DNA from 2 places in the Sphingobium sp. L-44 genome. Region 1 is predicted to be linked to the other one. Evidence: riboswitches for the same ligand, from Rfam matches in the RefSeq annotation. Region 1 holds a riboswitch; the other holds the start of a gene.

Region 1 (4,047 bases):
GGTCATTGGTGACGCCGCCGGTCATCAGCCGCATCAGTGCAGCGCCATCGCGCGGGGCGTCGCCGATCGCATAGCCGGCCTCGCCCAATTTGCGCAGGATCGCGGCGGCGCTGGCCGGCGTGTCGAGGCCGACGCCATTGCCGATCCGCCCATCGCGATTGGGATAATTGGCCAGCACCAGCGCGACCCGGCGCTCGGCCGGCGCGGTGCGGCGCAGCGCCGCCCAGTTGCGCGCCAGATCGGCGACGAAGGCGACCCGGTCGGGTGCCACGCGTGGCACGATGATGCCGCACTGGGTTCGCGCGTCGAACCGTTCGGCCGCCTTGAAGGCGACGGCGCGGGTGAAGAGGCGCCCGTCCACTTCGGGCAGGGCGACATTCATCGCCAGGTCGCGCGGACCAAGGCCACGGGCGGACCCGCGCCAGCTGCCTTCCTCGACCCCGGCAAAGGCGGTCTGCAGGATCGGGCAATCGGCCTGCTCCAATATGCCCGGCACGCGCGGTTCGGACGAAGAGGAGGCGGCGAAGCTCGTCGCATTGACGATGATGTCGGGCGCGATGTCGGCCAGCAGCCCGCCGAGCCAGTCGCGCACGAAGGGTTCGCGCAGCGCGCGGACATGGACGGCGGCGACATTGAAGCCGCGCGCGCCAAGCGCTGCGACCATCGCATCGACCGCGCTCAGCGTGCCGGCCACCACCAAGGCGCGATAGAAGATCAGCAGCGCCACCGGCCGCCCCTCGACCCAGGTCGCGCGCAATTCGGCCACGCCGGGTCGGTCATGGCCGGGCAGATAGAGGCCCGCGTCGGCGATCGGCAGCGGATGGTCTGGCTCGCCCGCATCCGCGCCGATCAGCCGCGCGGCGCAGCGCAGGAAGGACAAAGCATTGGCGGTGCCGCCCTGGCGCAGATAGTCCCGCAACTGCTCGCGCATCGCCGCCGGCACGGTGGAAGCACGATCCAGCGCCGGATCGCCCTCCCGCCCGTCGGCGATCGCGGCGAAGGCGATGCCCCGCTCGCGCGCGACCTGCGCAATCTCGTCCACGCCATAGGGCCAGTAGCTCTTGCCACCGAGCAGGATGACGCAGACGAAGCGCGCCTTGGCGATCACCTTCTCGACATAGAGGTCGACCGAATAGGGATGTTTGAGCTGCAGCAGATTGGCCAGCCGCACGCTCGGCGCGTCATCGGGCAGGCGCGCGGCGGCAGCGGCGAAACAGGCCAGGTCGCTGTCCGCCACGGTCAGGATGACGATGTCGCCGGGCGGCTGATCGAGGTCGATCGCCTCCTCGCCGTCGCTGATCGTTCCCGGCGTGGCGGACAGAAGATGCATCAGCCGAGCACGGCCTGGATGTCGGCCTCGATCGCGGCGCGGTCCAGCCCCTTCTGGCCGATCACCACCAGCTGGGTGCGGCGCGCTTCCTGCGGCTGCCAGGGATGGTCGAAGAAATGCTGGATGCGCGGGCCAACCGCCTGCACGACGAGGCGCATCGGCTTGCCCGCGACCGCGACCATGCCCTTGATGCGCAGCACGTCATGGGTGGCGATCAGCGCGGACAGCGCCTCCACCAGCGTATCGGGATCGGCAACGGCATCGCCGCCGACGACGAAGCTGTCGAAATCATCATGGTCATGATCCTCACCCTCCGCCTCATGGTGCGAGGGCCGGGCGTCGAGATCATCCTCCGCCGCCGCGACGATGCCCAGCAGCGCGCCGATATCGACCGCACCATGGGCAGCGCGGACGATCTTCACGCCGGGCCGCGTTTCGGCATCGACCTGCGCCTCGACCGCGGCCAGCGTGTCGGCATCGACCAGGTCGCTCTTGTTCAGCACCACCATGTCGGCGCAGGCGAGCTGATCCTCGAACAATTCCTCCAGCGGGCTGTCATGGTCCAGATTGGGGTCGGCGGCGCGCGCCGCGGCCAGGGCGGCCTCGTCCGTGGCAAAACGGCCGGCGGCGACCGCATCGGCGTCGATCAGCGCGACGACGCCGTCCACCGTGGCGCGGGTGCGGATGTCGGGCCACTGGAACGCCTTGACCAGCGGCTTGGGCAGGGCCAGGCCCGAGGTTTCGATGATGATATGGTCGGGCGGGCTCGGCCGGTCGAGCAGCGCGGTCATGGTCGGCAGGAAATCGTCGGCCACGGTGCAGCAGATGCAGCCATTGGCCAGCTCGACAATATCCTCTTCGGGGCAGGCGGCGTCGTTGCAGCCCTTCACCAGTTCGCCGTCGACGCCGACATCGCCAAATTCGTTGATGATGAGGGCGAGCCGGCGCCCCTTCGCATTTTCCAGCAGATGGCGGATCAGCGTGGTCTTGCCCGCGCCCAGGAAGCCGGTGATGACGGTGGTCGGAATCTTGGCAGATGCAGTGTTGGCCATGACAAATACTCGCGCGCCGGAGCAACCGGGGCGGGAGCGAACCGGGCGCGCGCGCACGGCCGGCCAGCATCGCGGACGGGCGCTTGTTCGCCCGCAGATGCGTGACCGCGCGGCTCCAGCCGCCAACCTGTCGCTCAGACGGAACACCGTGCCCCGGCCATCCCCTGGACCAAAGCAAGAGCGACCTAAACGCCGGCAGGTCTCCTGGCTTGCGGGTCATAGCGGGAGGAACGGCCTTCCCAGGCCTCGCAGGATTTAGCGTCCGGCCCAGTGGCTGCCCTCCCGGCTGGGGAGGGCGCTGTTCATCACGCTCGCCGCTCACAGTTGCAGGGACAGCTGCGGACTTGGATGCCATGGCATCCGCACCGCCTTCCCATTTTAAGCCCCCGTGGGGGCACCGGCGCGATCATGTCGGGACGATGCGAAGCGCCGTCCCTGGGCCGGTTCCTAGTCGCTTTGGGCAGCGGTGACAATCCAGCCATCGGCGATGGCGAGTGGCCAGGGCGTAAGGCGCTGACCGACGCACGGCCCGCCGACGCAGACACCATCGTCGCGGCGGAAAATGGCGCCGTGCCAGCTACAGCGGATATGGCTGCCATCCGGGGTCAGATAATCGTCCAGCTGCTGCGCCAGCGGCAGGCCGGCATGGGGGCATTGGTCGACATAGCCGGCGACATGATCGCCGGTGCGCACGGCAAAGCCATGGAAGCGGCCGGCGCGCATCTGCAGCACGAAATTGCGCGCCTTGCAGTCGGCGATCTGGTCGATCGGGCAAAGGCGCACACCCGCCGGCGTCGCGAACAGGCGCGTGTCGGTGTCGCTCATGCGTCGGCGTCGGGCTGGCGATCGGGGTGCGCGGCGGCAAAGGCGGGGAGCGCGCATGCCGCCGCGTCCACGGCGCACAGCCGCGGAAAGGGCGTCAGGTCGACGCCGAAGCGCCGGGCATTGTAGAGTTGGGGCACGATATGGCAGTCGGCGAAGCTGGGGCCGTCGCCGAAGGCATGGGTGCCGCCATGACGCGCAACCAGCGTTTCGAGCGCAGCAAATCCCTCGCCGATCCAGCGGGCGATCCAGGCGCGGACCTGATCCTCGCTGGCATCGAAGTCCTGCCGCAGCGCCTGCAACACGCGCAGATTGCCGAGCGGATGAATGTCGCAGGCGATGATGGCGGCCATGGCGCGGACGATCGCCGCCTCGCCGGGGTCGGCGGGCAGCAAGGACGGCTGCGGCCAGCGTGCCTCGATCCATTCGAGGATCGCGCCGCTCTGCGTCAGCACGCTGTCGCCCGCGACCAGCGCGGGCACCAGCCCCTGCGGCGCCAGCGCCCGATAGTCGGGTGCGCGCTGCGCGCCACTGCGCAGGTCATGGTTGACCTGTGCATAGTCGACGCCCTTCAGGGCCAGCGCAATCCGCACGCGATAGCTCGCGCTCGATCGCCAATAGCCATGAAGGGTAAGGTCGCTCATCGCGCCGGCACGATCATCGCGCGGCATTCGCCAAAGCCGATCGACACATGGCCGGGGGCGGACGCGGTGGCGCGCAATGTCACCTCGTCGCCATCCTCCAGGAAGCAGCGCGTCTCGCCCGACGGCAGGCTGATCGGCTCGCGCCCGCCGCTGCTGATCTCCATCAGGCTGCCATAGCCCTCGCGCGTCGGGGCGGAGA
Region 2 (4,047 bases), on a different contig from region 1:
TTCGCGCGCGATCCTGTGGATATTTTGCGGATCGACCTGCTCGACCGGTTTCCCCGACGCCCAGTCATGGGTGCCGGCGGAGACCCGCATCTGCGGGATGGTGCGCGTCGGATCGAGCGCGGGGGTGACCCGCAGCACAGGCCGCCCCGCCATCATCTCGATCCGGGCGGCGGACAGCATCATGGCGTCGGGCAACATCCCTGCCTGCCCGGCCGACAGCTTGAGGGGCGTGAGCCCCCCAAGCTGCGCGGCCGGTGTCAGGCGCGGATAGTCGACATAGAGCATCACGAAGCCGGACAGGCACCACAGCGTCATGACCGCGCCGATGATGATGCCCAGCCAGCGATGCAGCAGCAGGACCGGCCGCAACATGGTCAGAAGCTCAGGCCATAGCTGACCCGCAGCGTGCGCGGCACGCCCCGGTAGAAGTAGAGGAAGCGGCTGTTGCTGCCATCCAATACCCCTGCGTCACTGACCGCCGAGCGATAGCCGGTGGAGGCATAGTCGCGGTCGAACAGATTCTCGACATTGACGCCGAACCGGTTGCGCCGCGCCTGGTCCAGCCACAGATGCGCACCCGCATCGACCACGGCATAATTGCCATAGTTCATCCGGCCAAAGCCCGATGCGGTCGACCAGACATCGCCCACCCAATTGGCCGACAGATTGGCGCCGAAGCGGCTGGCTTCCGGCGCATAGACGATCGCGGCGCGGCCATATTGTTCCGGATTGCGATCGCGCTGCACCGAACTGCCCTGATTGCGGACGCGCGACCAGGTGTAGCTGGCCGACAGGCCCCAGCCACCGGTCAGGTCCGCATTCAGCTCCAGCTCGGCGCCTTCGGCCCGCACCTTGTCGCGAACGTTGATATAGGTGCCGTCGGGAAAGGCCGGATCATCATAGGTCGTGTCGATCAGATCGGTGATGCGCCGGTTGAAATAGGTCGCTTTCCAGCGGATCGCTCCGCCGGCCAGCGCGCCGCCCAGCGCGGCGTTGAGGTTCAGGCTCTCCTCGGGCTTCAGGTTCGGGTTGCCGACCTCGCAACAGGGATCATTGCCATAAAGCTGCGAGGCGTCGGGCAGCACGAAGGAGGTGCCGCCATTGGCCTCCACGAACAGCGCGTCGCTGACATCATAGCGACCCGAGACGTTCCAGATCGTCTTTTCCGATCCCTTCGCCTTGTTGTAGCGCAGGCCCGCCGCGATCCGCCCCTTGCTCGACAATTCGTCATTGGTGCGCAACTGGAAGATGCCGGCATGGACCTGTTCATCGGTCGGCGCGATCAGCAGGACGTCGTCGCGGCCGTTGAAGCTCTGGAAATCATAGCCGATCAGCGTGTCGATGCCGCGCAGCATGTTGAGCTGCACCACCGCGCTGCCGCCATAATCCTGATAGCCCCAGAAGGTGCCGGCCGGGTAGATGACCTGCGGCGGGCCCGCGGGCACGGGGTTGCGGATCTGGACATAGGCAGTCTTCCAGTCGTGGAAATAGCCCTTGAGGAAGAATTGCACGCCATCCTCGCCGGTATAGTCGAGCCGCAGGCTGGCCACTTCCTCGTTGCGGTCGTTGCGGCTCTGTTTGGTCCGGGTCGCGCTGATATTGTCGAGATCGGCCTTGGTATGCTGGTAGAGCGCGTTGAGGCGCAGGTCCGGCGCGATATCATATTGATATTTGATGCCCGCCGACCAGAGGTCATAGCCGCGCGCGCGATCGGTGGCGCTGGGCTGCATCACGTCATAAGGGCGATAGCCGTCCGACTGGCTGCGATTGGCCCAGACCACGAAGCGATGCTGGCCGATCGCGCCGCGAACATAGCCATCCAGGCTAGTGCCGGCAAAGCTGTCGAGGCTGGCATTGACTTGGCCGCCCAGATCATCGCTGAAGTCGCGGGTGACGACATTGATGACACCGGCCGCCGCCTGGGTGCCGTAGAACAGGCTTTCGCCGCCTTTCAGCACCTCGATCCGCTCGATCATGCTGGCGGCCATAGTGTCGTTGGGCGAGGTGCCGCCATAGAGGCGGTTGTTGAGGCGGATGCCGTCCATCGTCCACAGCACATCCTTGGTGCGCGAACCCTGCAGCGCAATGTCGACATAGCTGAACGGCCCGGACTGCGACCGGATGAACAGGCCCGGCACCGCTTCCAGAGCGCGGGCGGTGTCGATCGCGGCGGCATCGCGGATCTGCGTGTCGGTGACGATCTCGATGGCATGGCCATAGCGCGACAGTTGCTGCGGCAGCGTCTCTTCCAGGCTGGTGCCGGTGACGACGATGCTGTCGCCCTCCGCCTCATCGGCCAGAGCCGGCGAGGCAAAGGCAAGCGAAAGGGCCAGGGCGGCCCGCGAAACGATAATGGACTTCATTTATTCCCCCATCCGGCGCCGCGTTCGACGGGCGGGGGCAACCTTCACGAGCGGCACGCGCGCGAACGTCCGACACACGCGCCGGCCGGGCGCCCAAGGGCAACCGACGCGCGTCGTCGCAGCGGCCCCAGCCGCTCGTTCGTCGCTCAGACGGAAGTTACCGTGCCGCGGCCATCCCCTGGACCAAGGCAAGAGCGACCAGACGCCGGCAGGTCTCCTGGCTCACGGGTCATCGCTTGATGCACGGCCTTCCCAGGCCTCGCAGGATTTAGCGTCCGGCCCAGTGGCTGGCGGATCGGTCATTCTGCCGTCCGCACATATGCATCGCGCTCACCGCTTACAGTTGCAGGGACAGCTGCGGATTTGGACGACACCCTGCATGAGAGGGCCATCCGCACCGCATTCCCTATTAAGCCCCTTTCGGGACACCGGCGCGATCATGATCCCATGCCGTGCGGCGCAGGATCGGCGGGATCGATAATCGAATATCAGGCGGGCTGCAAGCCGGTCTCAAAACCAGGCGCGCAGGCCGATGACCAGGCTGGTGGCGGATGGCTTATCGCCGGCGGCACGGGCATAATCGGCCGTGTCGCCCAGCTTGCGCTCCCAATTGACGCCGACATAGGGCGCGAATTCGCGAGCGATCTCGTAGCGCAGCCGCAGCCCCAGCTCGATATCGGACGGGCCGGCGCCGATCCCCAGTTCGGGCACATGTTGCGCCGCCAGATTGAACTCGGCGGCGGGCTGCAGGATCAGCCGCTGGATGATGCGCTGGTCATAGCTCGCCTCCAGCCGCAGATGGGCGTCGCCCCTGGTCGACAGAAAGGCTTCGGCCCCGACCTCGAACCAATAGGGCGCCAGGCCATCGATGCCGATCACCGCATAGCTGCGCTCCGGCCCTTCGCCGAAATCCTGCCGCACGCCCGCCTGCAGGTTGAACCAGGGGTCGATCGCCCGGCTGTAGAGCGCCTGAACCTCGGCCCGTTCGAGCGATCCGCCGAACGTCCCCTCGCCTTCGCTCTTGACCGCGAAGCGGTTGATGTCGCCGCCGATCCAGCCCTCGCCTTCCCAAGCATAGCCATCCGCGCCCTTGCCGGCGCGATATTCCAGCCGATCGAGCATCCATTGCGAATAGGTCATGCCGCCCCCTTCCGCGATCATCGCCGCGCGGGCGCGGGCCATGGCAGCGCGGTCATAGAGCGCGTCGGCGGCATGATCGGTCGGCACCGGCGGGGCCGTGCCCTGTGGGATCGCAGCATCGGTGGTGGGCATACTGTGGCCCATCGCGCCATGGTCCATGGTCTGGGCCTGCACCGGCGCAGCGGCGGCGAGCAGCAGGAGCGCGATCAGCTTCATGCTGCATCCTCCCCATGGCGCACCGTCACGACCCGCATCATCCCGGCATGCATGTGCATCAGCATATGGCAGTGGAAGGCCCAGTCGCCCAGCGCATCGGCGGTGAAGTCGAAACTGACCTTGCCGCCCGGCAGCACATTCACCGTATGCTTGCGCGGATTATGCGCAGCCGCGCCGGTCACCAGTTCGAAGAAATGACCATGCAGATGGATGGGATGCGGCATCATCGTGTCGTTGATCAGGGTCACGCGCACCCGTTCCATATGACGGAAGGCGATCGGCTCGGCCCCTTCCGACAGCTTCACCCCATCGAACGACCACATATAGC

Evidence for each region. A riboswitch is a leader RNA that binds a small molecule or an ion and turns the genes downstream of it on or off. The one in region 1 is predicted to bind cobalamin.
Region 2: another riboswitch for cobalamin. It lies ahead of AC13EK_RS08255 (TonB-dependent receptor plug domain-containing protein); the one in region 1 lies ahead of cobW (cobalamin biosynthesis protein CobW).

What each region holds. Positions count from the first base shown of each region.
Region 1 covers NZ_JBSXOQ010000096.1:61,438-65,484, forward strand. Annotated here, with positions in the region: gene cobN (cobaltochelatase subunit CobN) at 1-1,330, opposite strand, end outside; gene cobW (cobalamin biosynthesis protein CobW) at 1,330-2,382, opposite strand; cobalamin riboswitch at 2,560-2,799, opposite strand; gene AC13EK_RS14205 (Rieske (2Fe-2S) protein) at 2,830-3,207, opposite strand; gene maiA (maleylacetoacetate isomerase) at 3,204-3,848, opposite strand; gene fahA (fumarylacetoacetase) at 3,845-4,047, opposite strand, start outside.
Region 2 covers NZ_JBSXOQ010000078.1:3,384-7,430, reverse strand. Annotated here, with positions in the region: gene AC13EK_RS08260 (PepSY domain-containing protein) at 1-372, opposite strand, end outside; gene AC13EK_RS08255 (TonB-dependent receptor plug domain-containing protein) at 375-2,363, opposite strand; cobalamin riboswitch at 2,554-2,811, opposite strand; gene AC13EK_RS08250 (copper resistance protein B) at 2,874-3,719, opposite strand; gene AC13EK_RS08245 (copper resistance system multicopper oxidase) at 3,716-4,047, opposite strand, start outside.